Regions from separate parts of the Sulfuritalea sp. genome, predicted to be linked through region 1. Evidence: predicted binding sites of a transcription regulator. Region 1 holds the regulator's gene; each other region holds the start of a gene.
What was found. The regulator sigma-54, encoded in region 1, starts transcription at its own class of promoters, with help from an activator protein. The targets are predictions, from matches to a motif close to TGGCACNNTTCCTGCT.
Positions count from the first base shown of each region.

Region 2: a site for sigma-54 is predicted at 1,679-1,694, ahead of glnA (type I glutamate--ammonia ligase). Genes of this name have one in related genera too.
Region 3: a site for sigma-54 is predicted at 2,137-2,152, ahead of RMO95_RS12100 (TorF family putative porin). Genes of this name have one in related genera too.
Region 4: a site for sigma-54 is predicted at 1,971-1,986, ahead of pedF (cytochrome c-550 PedF). Genes of this name have one in related genera too.

Region 1 covers NZ_JASJPC010000033.1:140,713-144,921, forward strand. The annotation lists gene recA (recombinase RecA) at 1-425, shown strand, start outside; gene RMO95_RS15230 (regulatory protein RecX) at 505-954, shown strand; gene lptB (LPS export ABC transporter ATP-binding protein) at 1,020-1,763, shown strand; gene RMO95_RS15240 (RNA polymerase factor sigma-54) at 1,763-3,214, shown strand; gene hpf (ribosome hibernation-promoting factor, HPF/YfiA family) at 3,241-3,555, shown strand; gene ptsN (PTS IIA-like nitrogen regulatory protein PtsN) at 3,694-4,152, shown strand; gene hprK (HPr(Ser) kinase/phosphatase) at 4,137-4,209, shown strand, end outside.
Region 2 covers NZ_JASJPC010000008.1:235,131-239,339, reverse strand. The annotation lists gene RMO95_RS04720 (rhodanese-like domain-containing protein) at 1-142, opposite strand, end outside; gene RMO95_RS04715 (cation diffusion facilitator family transporter) at 202-1,398, shown strand; gene glnA (type I glutamate--ammonia ligase) at 1,769-3,178, shown strand; gene RMO95_RS04705 (DUF4124 domain-containing protein) at 3,536-3,967, shown strand; gene glnL (nitrogen regulation protein NR(II)) at 4,026-4,209, shown strand, end outside.
Region 3 covers NZ_JASJPC010000025.1:88,203-92,411, forward strand. The annotation lists gene amt (ammonium transporter) at 1-779, opposite strand, end outside; gene glnK (P-II family nitrogen regulator) at 792-1,130, opposite strand; gene RMO95_RS12100 (TorF family putative porin) at 1,260-2,093, opposite strand; gene RMO95_RS12105 (accessory factor UbiK family protein) at 2,405-2,668, shown strand; gene RMO95_RS12110 (YifB family Mg chelatase-like AAA ATPase) at 2,677-4,200, shown strand.
Region 4 covers NZ_JASJPC010000066.1:52,247-56,455, forward strand. The annotation lists gene RMO95_RS22425 (sigma-54-dependent Fis family transcriptional regulator) at 1-1,746, opposite strand, end outside; gene pedF (cytochrome c-550 PedF) at 2,058-2,750, shown strand; gene RMO95_RS22435 (transporter substrate-binding domain-containing protein) at 2,995-3,792, shown strand; partial or broken gene RMO95_RS22440 (4Fe-4S binding protein) at 4,133-4,209, shown strand, end outside.

The sequences.
Region 1 (4,209 bases):
TCATGTTCGGCAACCCCGAAACCACCACTGGCGGCAACGCGCTGAAGTTCTACGCTTCGGTGCGCATGGACATCCGCCGCACCGGTGCGATCAAGAAGGGCGACGAGGTGATCGGCAACGAAACCAAGGTCAAAGTGGTCAAGAACAAGGTCGCCCCGCCTTTCCGCGAGGCGCATTTCGACATCCTCTACGGGGAAGGCATTTCGCGCCAGGGCGAGATCGTCGAACTTGGCGTCGAGCACAAGATCGTCGAGAAATCCGGCGCCTGGTACGCCTACAAGGGCGAGAAGATCGGCCAGGGCAAGGACAACGCGCGCGAGTTCCTGCGCGAGCATGCCGAAATCGCCGTGGAAATCGAAAACCGGGTGCGCGAGGCCGTCGGCGTCGCGGCGCTGGGCACCCCCGAAGCAGTGAAAGGCAGCTAGGCGCGGTACTTGACCGAGTATCCGCCGAGGGCAAGCATCTTGTCGAACCGCTCTTGCCGCGCCTGTCGCGGTCGCCACCATGTCGAATGAATTGCGCCAGCAGGCGATCAGGCTGCTGGCCCGGCGCGAGCATACCCGCGCCGAACTGGCGCGCAAGCTGGCAGGGCTGGGCACGCCGGAGGAGATCGCCGCGGTACTGGCTGACATGGAGTCCTCGCAACTGCAGTCCGACAGCCGTACGGCCGAAAGCTATTTGCGCAGCAATGCCGCGCGGCTTGGCACCTCGCGCCTGCGCCATCAGCTCAAGACCCGCGGCGTGGCGCCCGAGATGATCGACGAACAACTGGCGCAGGCCGACCTGCCCGACGAGATCGAACGCGCGCGTGCCGCCTGGAGCCGCAAGTTTTCCGCCGCGCCGACCAACCCCAAGGAATGGGCGCGCCAGGCGCGCTTCCTGCAAAGCCGGGGCTTTGCCGGCGACGTCGTCCGTCGTTTGCTCAAGCAGCCGCTGGAGGCCGAAGGCGAATGAAGTTCGACGCCGCCGACCAGATCCCTCTCGGCTATGACAGCGAAGCTGTGCCGCCGCCTGTCGTAATGACTCCGGTCGCCACGCTCTCGGCCCACAATCTGCGCAAGAAGTACAAGTCGCAGACCGTGGTGACCGACGTCTCCTTCGAAGTCGCCGCCGGCGAAGTGGTGGGCCTGCTCGGGCCCAACGGCGCCGGCAAGACCACCTGCTTCTACATGATCGTCGGCCTGGTCGCCGCCGATGGCGGCGAGATTCGCATCGAAAGCGGGGAAGAGAAACTGCGCCTGACCCACATGCCGATCCACCAGCGCGCCAGACTGGGCCTGTCCTACCTGCCGCAGGAAAATTCGGTGTTTCGCAAACTCACGGTGTCGGAAAACGTGCGCGCCGTGCTGGAACTGCAGGATCTCGACGATGCCGCAATCGACGAGCGCGAAGAAACCCTGCTGCAGGAACTGCACATCACCCACATCCGCAAGAATCTGGCGGCCTCGCTCTCTGGCGGCGAGCGCCGCCGCGTCGAGATTGCCCGCGCGCTGGCGACCAGCCCGCGTTTCATCCTGCTCGACGAACCCTTTGCCGGCGTCGACCCGATCGCCGTGATCGACATCCAGAAGATCATCCGCTATCTCAAGGAAAGCGGCATCGGCGTATTGATCACCGACCATAACGTGCGCGAAACCCTGGGCATTTGCGATCGCGCCACCATCATCAACGCCGGCGAAGTGCTTGCCGCTGGACAGCCGGCCGAGATAGTCGATAATGAAAGTGTGCGTCGGGTTTATCTCGGCGAGCACTTCAGAATGTGATGAAACAAGGACTCCAGCTCAGGCTATCGCAGCACTTGGCACTGACGCCGCAGTTGCAGCAGTCGATCCGGCTGTTGCAGTTGTCGACTCTGGAGTTGAATGCCGAGATCGACCAGGCCTTGCAGGAAAATCCCCTGCTGGAACGCGACGATCCCGGCGAGCCGGCTGCATTCAGCCTCGGTGCCACAGGCGATGGGCTGGCGACGCCGCAAACCGTGACGCCGACCGAAAGCGACGAACGCCAGGAACCGCGGGGCGGCGACGATGAAGGCTGGGGCATGGACTTTTCCGGCAGCCATGGCCAGCGCGATCCCAACGACGACGATCTCGACAGCGGCGAATCCCAGGCCAGTTCAAGCTCCTTGCGCGAGCATCTGGCGACCCAGGTGGCGATGACCCAGTTGCCCGACCGCGAGCGGGCACTGGTCGGCTTCCTGATCGAAGCCCTGAACGACGACGGCTACCTGACCCAGCCGCTGGACGAGTTGATCGATCTGCTGGTCGCCGACGACGACGAAGTGCGCGAAGCCCTGCTGGAGGAACTCGGCATCGCCCTGCGCCATCTGCAGAACCTCGATCCGCCGGGCATCGGCGCGCGCAGCGCGCAGGAATGCCTGTCGCTGCAACTGAAATTCCTGCCGGAATCGGCCTCGCGCCAATTGGCGCTGGCCATAGTCGACAAGCACCTCGAGCATCTGGCCGCGCGCGATTTCGCACGCATCAAGAAATCCCTGGGCTGCGACGACGACGAGCTGCGCGCGGCGCAAACCCTGATCCGCTCCCTCAATCCACGTCCCGGCGCGCAATACGCGCCGATCGATACGCGCTACGTGGTGCCGGACGTGGCGGTGAAAAAACTGCACGACCGCTGGGTCGTCAGCCTCAACCGCGAGGCCATGCCGCGCCTGCGCATCAACCGGCTCTACGCCGACATCCTGCAGCGCCACCGCGGCGGCAACGCGTCCTCGACCGGACTGGCCAGCCAGTTGCAGGAAGCCAAGTGGCTGATCAAGAACGTGCAGCAGCGCTTCGACACCATCCTGCGGGTGTCGCAAGCCATCGTCGACCGCCAGCGGGCCTTCTTCGACCACGGCGAAGTCGCGATGCGGCCGCTGACCCTGCGCGAGATCGCGGAAACCGTCAGCCTTCACGAATCGACCATTTCGCGCGTGACGACCCAGAAATACCTGGCGAGTCCGCGCGGCATCTACGAACTCAAATACTTTTTTGGCAGCCACGTCGCCACCGATACCGGCGGCGCGGCCTCCTCAACCGCAATTCGGGCGCTGATCAAGCAATTGGTCGGCGCCGAGGACGGCAAGAAGCCGCTCTCGGACGCCCGTCTTGCGGAAATCCTCGGCGAGCAGGGCATCGTCGTGGCGCGTCGCACCGTAGCGAAGTACCGCGAACTGCTCAATATCCCGCCGGTCAACCTCAGAAAAGTTCTCTGAGAAAATACGTCTGACAAGGAGACATCATGAATCTCAACATTACCGGCCACCACATCGAAGTCACTCCGGCCATTCGCGAATACGTCACGGGCAAACTCGATCGAGTACTGCGGCATTTTGATCAGGTGACCAGTTCGCACGTCATCCTGTCGGTTGAAAAGCTGCAGCAAAAAGCGGAAGTCACCCTGCACGTCAAAGGCAAGGACATCTTCGCCGATGCCATCGACGCCGATCTTTACGCTGCCATCGACCTGGTGGCCGACAAGCTCGACCGCCAGGTGGTCAAGCACAAGGAAAAGGTCTCCGACCACACCCACGACAAGCGCCCGCAGGTCGAATAGGCCCGTAGCGGCAAGTTGGGCGAACCGGCCGCGGCAGCGTGTTATGTCCCGGTGCGCTTGCGCCGGGAACGGTATCCGCCGGATAGCGTTATACTGCGCGCCGCCGCAACCTCCGCCCATCGCCGAATTGCTTCCACCATGAATCAGATCGCCAGCCTGCTGCCACTCGACAACGTGGTGGCAAACCTCGACGCCAGCAGCAAGAAGCGCGTATTCGAGCAGGTCGGTATTCTTTTTGAAAATCATCACGGCGTCGCCCGCAGCACGGTCTACGACGCCCTGTTCGCGCGCGAAAAGCTGGGCTCGACCGGCCTTGGTCAGGGTATCGCGATTCCCCACGGGCGCATCAAGGGTCTCAAGGCCCCGCTCGGCGCCTTTGTCCGCCTCGACTCGCCGGTGCAGTTCGACGCGCCGGACGGCAAGCCGGTCGGCCTGATATTCGTGCTGCTGGTGCCCGAAGCGGCCAACGAGCACCATCTGCAACTGCTCTCCGAACTGGCGCAGATGTTCTCCGACCGGGCTTTTCGCGAACAACTCGCCACAGCCGCCGATAGCGCGGCGCTGCACGGCCTTTTTGCCAATTGGCACGCCAATTAGTCGTTTCCCAGCTGTTCGAACGTAACCGCGAGCGGCTCCAGCTCTCGTGGGTCAGCG
Region 2 (4,209 bases), on a different contig from region 1:
TGCGCACGTCGACGAGCCGCGCGCCGGGCGCCAGCTGCAGCAGCTCATGCGCCTCGCGCGGCGTCAGCGCGCCTTCATAGGACAGGTTCAGTTCGCGGGCGCGCGACTGGGCCAGGCTGAGCAGTTCGGTGATGCGTCCCATGGGAATACCGGTTGGATGAGCGGGATAGAATGCGAAGGATTCGAGTATAGCTTTCCCTCATGTCCCGCGAAACCCATTCACCCAAGATGGCCGACCTCCCGCGCACGGGCACGCCGGCGCGCCAGGACACGCGTTTCGCCGAGGGCCAGCGCATCACCTGGGTCAGCGTCTGCGTCAATGCCGTGCTGACAGCCATGCAGTTGGTGGTGGGCTTCTTCGCCCACTCGCAGAGCCTGATCGCCGACGCCATGCACACGCTGTCTGACATCGTCGCCGACGCCTTCGTGCTGTTCGCCAACCGCAAGGGTGCGGAAGCCGCCGATGCCGACCATCCATACGGCCACGGCCGCTTCGAGACGGCGGCCTCGCTGGTGCTGGGCCTGCTGCTGGCCGGCACCGGCGCCGGCATCCTGATCACGGCGGCGGGTCGCCTGCAGAACATCGGCAGCGCGCCGCTGGTCGGCGTCGCGGCGATGTGGGCGGCGATGTTCACGCTGGCGGCCAAGGAAGGCCTGTTCCGCTACATGTTGACGACGGCCGAGCGCCTGCGTTCGCCGATGCTGGTGGCCAACGCCTGGCACGCGCGCGCCGATGCGCTGTCCTCGCTGGTGGTGGCGGCGGGCATCGCCGGCGCCTTGCTCGGCTTCAACTTCGCCGACGCCGTGGCCGCCATCATCGTCGGCGCCATGATCGTCCGCGCCGGACTCAAGTTCGGCTGGGCAGCCATCCGCGAACTGATCGATACGGGCCTTTCGGCGGAGGAGGTGGCGGCCATCCGCAAGACCATCGCGACGACCCCCGGCGTGCTCGGCATGCATGAACTGCGCACCCGGCGCATGGCGCACCAGGTTCTGGTCGATGCCCATGTCCAGGTCAATCCGCGCATCAGCGTCTCCGAAGGCCACCGCGTCGCCGAAACGGTGCGGCAGCGCGTACTCGACAGCCATCCGGAAGTGCTCGACGTATTGGTTCATGTCGACCCCGAAAACGACTTGCTGGGCAATGCCGCCGTTGCCCTGCCCGACCGCGCCTTCCTGCTCGCCCATCTGCGCGAACTGCTCGGCGCCGATCCTCCGGAGCTCGAGCGGACCCTTCTGCATTACCTCGGCGCGCGGGTCGAGGCCGAAGTTTTTCTGCCGCCCGGCTTTGCCGACGACGCCGAAATCGCCGCGATCAGGCAGCGCGTGGCCGCGGCCCTGCCCGGCGACTCCTGGTTCATCGTCATTCACCTCAATCAGAGGATTGCACCAATTTAGTGCGGTCGACGATGACTACGCATTATCTTGGTGCATGTATCGAGGTATCGAGAAGCAAAAAGACTTGTGGCACAATCGCGTTCTTTTAGTTTCGGCCGCTGCGCTTAACGCGGATAATGCCCGCGTTAGCCTTCACTGAAACAATGTGTTTTAGTTTCGGCTTAACGCGGATAATGCCGGCGTTAGCCTTCACTGAATCAATGAGTTTTAGTTTCGGCTTAACGCCAATAGGGACGGCGTTAGCCTTCACTGAAACTTCGTTTTGCGGCGCAGGTTTTGATGGCACGCTACCTGCTATCTGCGAGCTGCACCGTTATTGTTTCGGTATCGATTTCACAGCATTTGCCATTTACTCTCAGGAGAGCAGCTCATGACCCCCCAGGACGTACTCAAACTGGTTGAAGAAAAGGAAGTTCGTTTCGTCGACTTCCGCTTTACCGACACCCGCGGCAAGGAACAACACGTTGGCGTGCCGATCTCCGCCTTCGGCATGGAAAAATTCGAAGACGGCCATGCCTTCGACGGTTCCTCCATCGCCGGCTGGAAGGGTATTCAGGCCTCCGACATGCAGCTGATGCCCGACGCCAATTCCGCCTACATCGATCCCTTCATGGACGAAACTACGCTGGTGCTGACCTGCGACGTGGTCGAACCGGCCGACGGCAAGGGCTATGACCGCGATCCGCGCTCGATCGCCAAGCGCGCCGAGGCCTATTTGAAGTCCTCCGGCATCGGCGACACGGCCTACTTCGGCCCGGAACCCGAATTCTTCATTTTCGATGCCGTCGAGTGGAAGATCGACATGTCGGGCTCCTATTGCAAAGTCATTTCCGAAGAAGCCGCCTGGGCCTCGGGCGACAAGTTCGAGTCGGGCAACAGCGGCCACCGGCCGACGGTCAAGGGCGGCTATTTCCCGGTGCCGCCGGTCGACAGCCTGAACGACATCCGCGCCCAGATGTGCCTGGCGCTGGAAGCCTGCGGCGTGCCGGTGGAAGTGCATCACCACGAAGTCGCCACCGCCGGCCAGTGCGAAATCGGCACCAAGTTCAGCAGCCTGGTGCAGCGCGCCGACTGGACCCAGATCCTCAAGTACATCGTGCATAACGTCGCCCACAGCTACGGCAAGACCGCGACCTTCATGCCCAAGCCGATCGTCGGCGACAACGGTTCCGGCATGCACGTGCACCAGTCGATCTGGAAGGACGGCAAGAACCTGTTCGCCGGCAACGGCTATGCCGGCCTGTCCGATACGGCGCTGTACTACATCGGCGGCATCATCAAGCACGCCCGCGCCCTGAACGCCATCACCAACCCGCTGACCAATTCCTACAAGCGCTTGGTGCCGGGCTTCGAAGCCCCGGTCAAGCTGGCCTACTCGGCACGCAACCGCTCCGCCTCGATCCGCGTCCCTTACGTGCATAACGACAAGGCGCGCCGCATCGAAGTGCGCTTCCCGGATCCGGGTGCCAACCCCTACTTGGCCTTCACCGCGATGATGATGGCCGGCCTCGACGGCATCCAGAACAAGATCCACCCCGGCGATCCGGCCGACAAGAACCTGTACGACCTGCCGCCGGAAGAAGACGCGAAGATCCCGACCGTCTGCTCCAGCCTGGAACAGGCGCTGGAATACCTCGACAAGGGCCGCGAATTCCTGCTGCGCGGCGGCGTGTTCAGCAATGAGATGATCGATGCCTACATCGAACTTCGGATGGAGGAAGTCACGCGCTTCCGCATGACCACGCATCCGCTCGAGTACGAGATGTACTACTCGATCTGATGAGGCTCCTGATGTGACCCCTGCACAACAAGAAGGGGCAGGAAAAACCCCTGCCCGCTTCGCTGTGGATGCGTAGCAGGCGGGCCAGCAGCTGACCTCGCCGCTACGGATGACCGCGGACGCGGCGACAAAAAGGACGGGCCTTGCCCGTCCTTTTTTATCGCCGGCGCGCGCAGCGCAATCCCCGGCGGGCAAGGCCCCCCGCAGGAGGCGGGGACGGTATCCCCCGATGGGATATGTCTGCGGCGTACTCGCCGCGGACGCGATATCTCCTGGCGGGATATGTCCGCAGCGGGAGCATCGTGGATGGTGTTCTGGCGATGTTTCCGCCGTTGACATACACTGGGCGGCATGAAGATGTTCCTGCTGCCCCTGTCGCTGTTGCTGGCGTTGCCAGCCGCCGCCAACACGCTCTACAAGTGTACGGACGAGTCCGGTGCGGTGCTGCTTACCAACCAGAAGGTCACCCGCAAGGGTTGCACCGTGCTTTCCTACCAGTCACCGCCTCCGCCTCCCGGCGGCGTGGTCAGGCAACGCCCCGCGGCGGCGCCGACGCCTGGCGATTTCCCGCGCATTTCAAGCAACGAACAGAGGATCCGCGACGGCGATCGACGTGCGATTCTGGACAGGGAACTGGCCACCGAGCTGCAGAACGCCGAGAAAGCCAGAAAGACCCTGCAGGATGCCGGTAACCAGTCACCGGACAAGCTGCAGCCGCTGCGCGATACCGTGGCGCTGCACGAGCGCAACGTCGAGTCGCTGAAGAAAGAACTCGGCAACCTGCGCTGATTCGCGGCGCAGATGAAATTCGGCGCCGCTGGTGTGCTTCTTGCAAGAATCACCGGTGATGAACGCTAGCCAAACCTTTCATGCCTTCAGCGGGCTCGATCTGCTGTCTTCCGCCGTGGTGCTGGTCGATGCCAAACTGATCATCCGCCACGTCAATCCGGCCGCGGAGAACCTGTTCGCGGTCAGTTCGCGCCAGTTGCTCGGCCACCCCCTGCAGCGCCTGGTCGGCGATCCGCCCGAAC
Region 3 (4,209 bases), on a different contig from region 1:
CCGGCAATGGCGGCATTGATATGCACCACCGTGCCGCCGGCGAAGTCGAGCGCGCCCTTCTGGAACAGGTAGCCGGCAGTGGCCGTTGCCTTTTCCGCGGCTTCGGCCGTGGTGTAGGGATCCGGACCGGTCCAGTACCAGACCATGTGCGTCATCGGCAGGTAGCTGAAGCTGAACCACAGCACCATGAACAGCAGCACGGCGGAAAACTTGATGCGCTCGGCGAAGGCGCCGACGATCAGGCCGCAGGTGATGGCTGCGAAGGCGCCCTGGAAGGCGACGAAGATGAACTCCGAGACAACGACACCCTTGCTGAAGGTGGCCGCCGCCGAATCCGGCGTGATGCCCTTGAGGAACAGCTTGTCGAGACTGCCGAAGAAGGCGTTGCCTTCGGTGAAGGCGACGCTGTAGCCATAGATGGCCCACAGCACGCTGATCACCGAGAAGGTGACGAACACCTGCATCAACACCGCCAGCATGTTCTTGGCGCGCACCAGACCGCCGTAGAACAGCGCGAGGCCGGGGATGCTCATCAGGATGACGAAGGCCGTGGCGACCATCAGCCAGGCGTTGTCGCCGCGGTTGGGCACAGGTGCCGGCGTCGCCGCCGGAGCCGGTGCAGCTTCGGCAGCGGCGGCAGGCGCCGCGGCAGTGGCGGCAGGCGTCGCGGCGGGTGCCGCAGCCTCGGTCGTCGGCTTGTCGTCGGCCCAGGCGCTGGAGGCGCCGCCGGCGATGCCGACGGTCAGGGCCGTCAGCAGAATGGCTAGCAATTTTCTCATTTTGGGTCTCCCTTACAGAGCTTCCTCACCGGTTTCACCGGTGCGGATGCGGATGACTTGTTCGACGTCGAAGACGAAAATCTTGCCGTCGCCGATCTTGCCGGTGCTGGCGGATTTCTCAATGGTTTCGATGACCTGGTCGAGCAGGTCGTCGCGGATGGCCGCTTCGACCTTGACCTTGGGCAGAAAATCGACGACGTATTCCGCGCCGCGATAGAGCTCGGTATGACCTTTCTGCCGGCCGAACCCTTTGACCTCGGTAACGGTGATCCCCTGCACGCCGACGGCGGCAAGGGCCTCGCGTACCTCGTCAAGCTTGAACGGCTTGATGATGGCGGTGACGAGTTTCATGGCTGTTTCCTTTAAAAATTGGAGGAGCTTGGGTAAGTTTTGCCTGCCCGCGAAGCGGAATCCCAGGCATGCAGAGCACATTTCATCCCGCCGGTGCCGGCCGGGTCGCCGGCGGGATTTCGATCAATATCAGAACGTCTTGCTGAAGGTGGCCACGAGCTTGTCCTTGCCTGCGGAGTAAGCATTCGTACCATTGTTGTTCACGAAGCAGTACACATCGTTGGCGGTGGTGGCTGCGGCACCGGTGCAGGAATCCTGGGCGTTGGTGCTGGAATAGGCCAGACCGACCACGCCAAAACCGACATCCTTGGTCACGCCGAGCTTGTAGTCGGAGTAAGAGGCCGGACCGTTGCCCTTGACCTTCTGGTCGCCGACGTGGCCGGTGATGCCCCAGCCGTTGCCCAGGTCGTAGGCGGCGTTGAGTTCGAGGTAGCCGCTTCCGGTCGTCTTGTCGGTAAGTGCGCCCGGATTCTTGGGCCATCCGAACAAAGCACCCGTCGAATGCGAGTACTTCACGGTCAGCCATTTCCACGACAGGGCGCCGTACACTTCCGTCGTATCCTGCTTGAGTTCCTGGACGCCGGTAACCGTCTTGCCCGTGCCCGGATAGTTGTAGGTCAGCACACCGATGTCGTAACCGAAGTCGCCACCGAACGAACCCTTGTAGCCGCCATAGACATCGATTTCCAGGCTGGCGCTGGCACCGGCGACTGCGTCGCCGATCCACGAAATGTTGGAACCCCAGGCCCCCGCGTACAAGCCGCTGGCATGGGCGTAGTCGAAACCGCCCTGCAACGCGGGCTTGCCACGCGTCTGGGCGATGCCGCGATACAGATATTCGGTAGCGAAGCCGACGTTGCCGGTGAAGGTGTGCGGACTGGCCGGCGCGGCAGCCTGGGCCATGACGAGCGACGGAAGGGAAACGAGGCCAGCGACAGCGGCAGCGATCAGGGATTTGCGCATGGTTATGCTCCTTGGAAGAATAGAAAAACTACAGCTCGCTTTATGCAGAGACCGTGCCAGACAGTTATTACATTTATAATCAATGGCTTGATATAAGCTCGCGGTGCCACAGCGATGCCGCCGCACCAAACTGAGCCCCCGGCGGACGCACGGCGCACCGTCGTGGTGCAGCGCCCGCAGCGAGCCCGGCCGGCGGCGTCGCTGTGCTAGACTTTGGCTCCGGCCGTGGCGCTTGGCGCCGCTGAAACCGGCCTGGTCCCAGGCTGAAACCAGAAGACGTTTTCCTCGTCAAACCAAAGCGCTCCTACAACATGCTGAATCCCAAACTGCTCGACGAAATGTCCGCCCGCGTGTCATCCCTGCTGGCGGCGACACCGGCCGGCGATGTCGAAAAGAACCTGCGTGCGGCGCTCGCCGGCCTGTTTGGCAAACTCGACCTGGTCACCCGCGAGGAGTTCGACGTGCAGCGCCAAGTACTGACCCGCACGCGCGCCAAACTCGAAGCCCTCGAAGCGCGTATCGCGGAATTCGAAGCACGCAGCCAGACGGCTCCGCCGGACCCGGCCGCCCGCTAAGGCCGTCGATGTCGCTCGCCGTACTCCGCTCGCGAGCGCTGGCGGGCCTCGCGGCCCCGGAAGTGACGGTCGAAGTCCATCTCGCCGCAGGCCTGCCCTCATTCACCCTGGTCGGCCTGCCCGACACCGAAGTCAAGGAAGCACGCGACCGGGTGCGCGCCGCGATCCAGAATTGCGGCTTCGAGTTCCCGCAGCGGCGCATTACCGTGAACCTCGCGCCGGCGGACTTGCCCAAGGAGTCGGGGCGTTTCGACCTGCCGATCGCACTGGGCATCCTGATCGCCTCCGGCCAGATCAAGGCGGCCAGCCTCGATGCCCACGAATTTGCCGGCGAACTGGCGCTCTCCGGCGACTTGCGCGCGGTGCGCGGCACGCTGGCGATGTGCGCCGCGATCCGCCGCGAAGCCGGGCCGCAGCACCTCACCGCACGCGCCTTCGTGCTGCCGCTGGAAAGCGCGCCGGAAGCCGCACTGATCCGGGGCATGAGCATCCTGCCGGCGCAGAACCTGTTGCAGGTCTGCGCCCACCTCGCCGGGCGCGAACTGCTCGCGCCCTTCGCCGTGCCGCCAGCGCCAACTTTCACCCGTTATCCCGACCTGGCCGAGGTCAAGGGCCAGGCACAGGCCAAGCGCGCGCTCGAAGTCGCGGCCGCCGGCGGCCACTCGCTGCTCATGAGCGGGCCGCCGGGCGCCGGCAAGTCGATGCTGGCGCAGCGCCTGCCCGGCCTGCTGCCGCCGATGACGGATGCCGAGGCGCTGGAGAGCGCCGCGGTGCATTCGCTGGCCGGAAGTTTCGGGCTGGCGCAGTGGCATCAGCGCCCGTTTCGCGCACCGCATCATTCCGCCTCCAGCGCGGCCCTGGTCGGCGGCGGCGGCACGCCGCGGCCGGGCGAGATTTCGCTGGCACACAACGGCACCCTGTTTCTCGACGAATTGCCGGAGTTTCAGCGCAGCGTGCTCGAAGCCCTGCGCGAGCCGCTGGAAACCGGGCAGATCCACATCGCGCGCGCCCTGCGGCGCGCCGAATTCCCTGCCCGCTTCCAGTTGGTGGCGGCAATGAATCCCTGCCCCTGCGGCTGGCAGGGCCATCCCGCCGGCAAATGCCGCTGCACGCCGGACCAGGTTGCGCGCTATCGCGGCAAGCTCTCGGGGCCGCTGCTCGACCGCATCGATCTGATGCTCGACGTGCCGGCGGTCGATGCCGCCGACCTGTCCGCGCGCGGCGACGGCGAGGCCTCGGCCACGGTGCGCGACCGCGTAGCCGCCGCCCGCGTGCGCCAGATCGAGCGCCAGGGCAAACCCAATGCGCAGCTCGATCCGGATGAAATCGACCGCCATGCACGCCCCGATGCCGGCGGCGCGCAGTTGCTGAAACAGGCCATGAGCCACCTGTCCCTCACGGCGCGGGCTTATCATCGCATCCTCAAAGTGGCGCGCACGATCGCCGATCTGGCCCAAGTGCCCGACGGCGCGCCGCTGTCAGCCACCCATATCGCCGAGGCCGTGCATTATCGACGCGGCCTGGCCCACTGAGGAACGCGC
Region 4 (4,209 bases), on a different contig from region 1:
CATGACCACTGCCGTGCGCAACAGGTTCGACAACTGGCGCAGGTTGCCGGGCCAGGGATGCCGGCGGAATAGTTCGAGTACTTCGGGATCGAGCGACGGCGGGTGCTCGCCGCCGAGTTCCCTGAGCAGCGAGCCAACCAGGGCGTCGAGGTCGGTGCGCGCGCGCAGCGGCGGCAACATGACGGTCAGGCCGTTGAGTCTGAAATACAGGTCTTCGCGGAACAGGCCGCTGCTGACGCTGTCGCGGATGCGGCGGTGGGTGGCGCAGATCACGGCGATGTTCACCGGGTAGGACTTCGCGCTGCCCAGCGGCACCACCACGCGTTCCTGCAGCACGCGCAGCAGGCGCGCCTGCAAAGACAGCGGCATGTCGCCGATTTCGTCGAGGAACAGCGTGCCGCCGTCGGCCTGGAGGATGCGGCCTATGCTGCCCTTGCGCCGGGCGCCGGTGAATGCCCCGTCCTCGTAGCCGAACAGTTCCGACTCGATCAGGCCCTCGGGGATGGCGGCGCAGTTGACCGCGACGAAGGCCTTGGCCGCGCGCGGCCCGACACAATGAATCGCGTTCGCCAGCAGTTCCTTGCCGGTGCCGGTTTCACCCTGGATCAGGATCGGGATGTCCTTGCCGATCACCTTCTTGACCTTGCTGACCACGGCATTGATCTGCGGGTCGCCGGTCTGCAGTCGATCCATGGGGCAGTCGCGGCGGGCGGTGCTTATGGCCGACGGCGCCAAGACTTCCGTTGCATGGGTGACTTGATTGGTGCCGGGTTGGCTCGCGATGGCCAGTCGCGAATGCCGACGCAGGTGCGAAGGACGAAAATCGGCGCGCGCCTGGACGCGAACACCGGTACTCAGGGTGAGGGCCATCGAATCCTGCGGGCGTACCAGCAAGTGGTCGAGCAGGCGGCTGATCGGTTGCCCGAACAGCGCGCTGAAGTTGGCGCCGCGCAACTGCTCCAGGTGCTGGCCGAACTGGAAGCAGGCATTGCGGTTCGCCGAGAGCAGGGTGCCGTCGTCGGCAAAGGCGGCCATGCCTTCGCACAGCGTGCCGACGAACTCCGGCCGGGCGTGGAAGCGCAGGGTCAGCATTTCGTTGAAGGCAGCCGCGAACATGCGGTTCTCGATCATCTGCACCGACATGCGTACCAGGGCAATGGTGTGGCGGTTCGAACTGCGGTGATCGCCGGACACATCGAGAACGCCGGTCAACTGTCCGTGGGGATCGTAGATCGGCGAGGCGGAACAGGTCAGGAAGCGATTGGCCGCAAGAAAGTGCTGGCCGCCATTGACCACGACCGGCATGCCCATGGCCAGCGCGGTGCCTATCGCATTGGTGCCGCGATTGGCTTCGGACCATTCGACGCCCGGCGCCAGGGCGACCTTTTCCGCCTGCGTCAGGAACTCCGGATCGCCGCAGCTGTGCAGAATGTAACCGGCGTTGTTGGCCAGTACCACCACGTTCTGGGTGTCGACGATCTGTTCGAAGAGCACGTCCATCACCGGTTGGGCATGGGTCAGCAGGTGACGGCTTTTTTCCATCTGTTCAGCCAGCAGCACGCGTGCCAGCGGATCGAACTCGGCGCCCTGGTCGCTGTCCAGCCCGTAATCGAGGCAGCGCGCCCATGACATTTCGATTGCCGAGGGCAGCAGTCCGGCAGGAACGGACCCGGCGTTGCGCACCACGTCGCGCGCGCGGGCCGCTGCGGTGAACCCCAGCCCGCCATGATTATTGGTTTGTTTCATGGACCGATCTCCTCGCTCCGGCCCCGCTGCGCTCCAGGAGCGCGCAAAGCTGTCGGTGTCGTTTTCTTGGAACGCACCATATGTGCTACTTGGCCGGTAATGATACATCCGATGTTTCAACTTGCGACAGCCCATGTCGAGAACCAGAACAGGCTGTGTGCAGGTTTCGTGCCTGCGGTTTCGGATCATTTTGAATCAGAACATTGCGCACCCGGGCCCCCCTTTGGCACGCTAAGTGCTCTCTCAGAACGATTCAGTGCCGACCAAGTTCCGGCACAAGCGAGGCCAATTACTCCTGGAGGAAACCATACATGCACGCAAGGATTCGATTTTTCACCACGCTGGCGCTGGCGGCCGGCGCGGTGTTTTCGCCGATGGCCCTGGCCCATGGCGACGTGACGCCGCAGGCGGTCGACGTCAGCACCCTGAAGCCGCTGGGCGAGCAGAAACGGGACGAAAATCCCTTTCGCGGCGACAAGGAGGCCATTCGTATCGGCACCTCGGCGTATAACCAGAACTGCGCGCGCTGCCACGGCCTGGAAGCCATCAGCGGCGGCATTGCGCCGGATCTGCGCAAGCTCGACCTGGACAAGGAGACCGACATCTATTTCCGGGATTCCGTGATGCGCGGCAAGGTGCGCAACGGTGCGGTGTACATGCCGCCCTTCGAAGGCATTCTGTCGCAGGAAGCGATCTGGGCCATCCGTTCCTATCTCGACACCCGGCATGAGGTGGAAACGGCACCGGTGAATGAGATGGAGGCGCTGGCCAAGAAGTCGAATTGCCTGTCTTGCCACGCGGTCGACGCGCGCGGTGTCGGGCCGGCCTACCGCGAAGTGGCCAAGAAATATGCGAAGGACAAAAATGCCGAAGCCAAGCTGCTGGCCAAGGTCAAGAAAGGCGGGTCGGGAACCTGGGGCAAGGTGCCGATGCCGCCGATGGACAGCGTGCCTGAATATGACCTGAAGTCGCTGATCAAGTGGATCATGGCCGGCGCAAATTGATGCCGCAGCGTCCGCTGCGCCCGTTGCGCCCGCTCCGTCCGGGCCTAGCCCGTTGCAACGCCATCCGTGCCATGCTCGACAGCTCCGACAGCCTGGTTGCGCCCGCTCCGTCCGGGTCTAGCCCGTTGCAACCGTCGCCCGGCGGCAAAACAATAGAACCGAGGAGGGTGTCACCATGATTCGATGGCTTGTTGTCGCTTGGCGAAGTTTTCTGCAGGGTATTCCTGCCGTTGCAGCGTTTGGTATGTTTGCGTTCATTGCCGTGCCGCTGGCATACGCCGAGGAACTCTCCGCGCTGGAGAAGATCCGGCAAAGCGGCGTGCTCAAGGTGGCGCTCTACAGGAATTTCGCGCCCTTCTCGCATGACGGCCGCGGTGTTGATGTCGATCTCGCCGAGGCGCTGGCGGCAAAGCTCGGCGTCAAGATGTCGCCGCTGTGGTTCGATGCCGACGAGAACATGGAGGACGACCTGCGCAACATGGTCTGGAAGGGCCACTATCTCGGCTACGGACCGGCCGACGTGATGATGCATGCGCCGATCGATCCGGCCTACATGGCCAAGGTGGACCGGGTCAAGTTCTTTGCGCCCTATCACCGGGAACGCTATGCGATCGCACGCCAACTCGACAAGCTGCCGACGCTGGACGGTTTCGAGCCCTTCGAAAAACTCCCGCTCGGCATCGAGGGCGATACCCTAGCGGCCAGCGTCATGCTTTCCGCCGATAACGGACGCTATCGCAATACCATCAAGACCTTTCGTACCGCCGGCGAGGCGGTGGCCGCCTTGAAGGCAGGCGCAGTCGCCGCGGTGTTGGCGCAACAGGGCGAACTCGAAGGCGGCCTCAAGGGCGATGCGCGCATGGCCATCGATTTGCCGCCGCACCCGATCCTGCAGAAACGCCAATGGCCGCTGGGCCTTGCCGTAAAGAAGCAGAGCGACGATCTGGCGCAAGCGCTGCAGGCGGCGATCAACGAACTGATGGCTGACGGAACCCTGAAGGCCATCATGCTGCGGCACGGCGTGCAGCATCGTCAGCCGTGAAGCTGAGTGTCTGCCGGGACCTGGTACGCAGACATGTTGAAACCGATGGATGTAGGAGCGAGCTTGCTCGCGACAACGGCTTATCGCGAGCAAGCTCGCTCCTACAGGGAATGCACCTTTTCCTTGTTGACCGATTACTGGCAATTTTCTGAGACGGTACTGTCTCGCTTTGCGACAGTTGTAGCGTTTTGCTGCGACAGTTATGCAGCAGGATGCCGAAATACAAAGTTACCGCGGATAAAGACATGGCATGCGAATTGCGAATGGCAATTGTCCTGTCGCATGCTGAACAGGGACACGATTCAGTCCAAGAATATTCGAATCAAACAGGAGGTTGGAAATGCAAAAATCGTTGCACATCGACGCCAACAAATGCACCGGCTGTCTGCAGTGCGAGATGGCCTGTTCCTATGACAA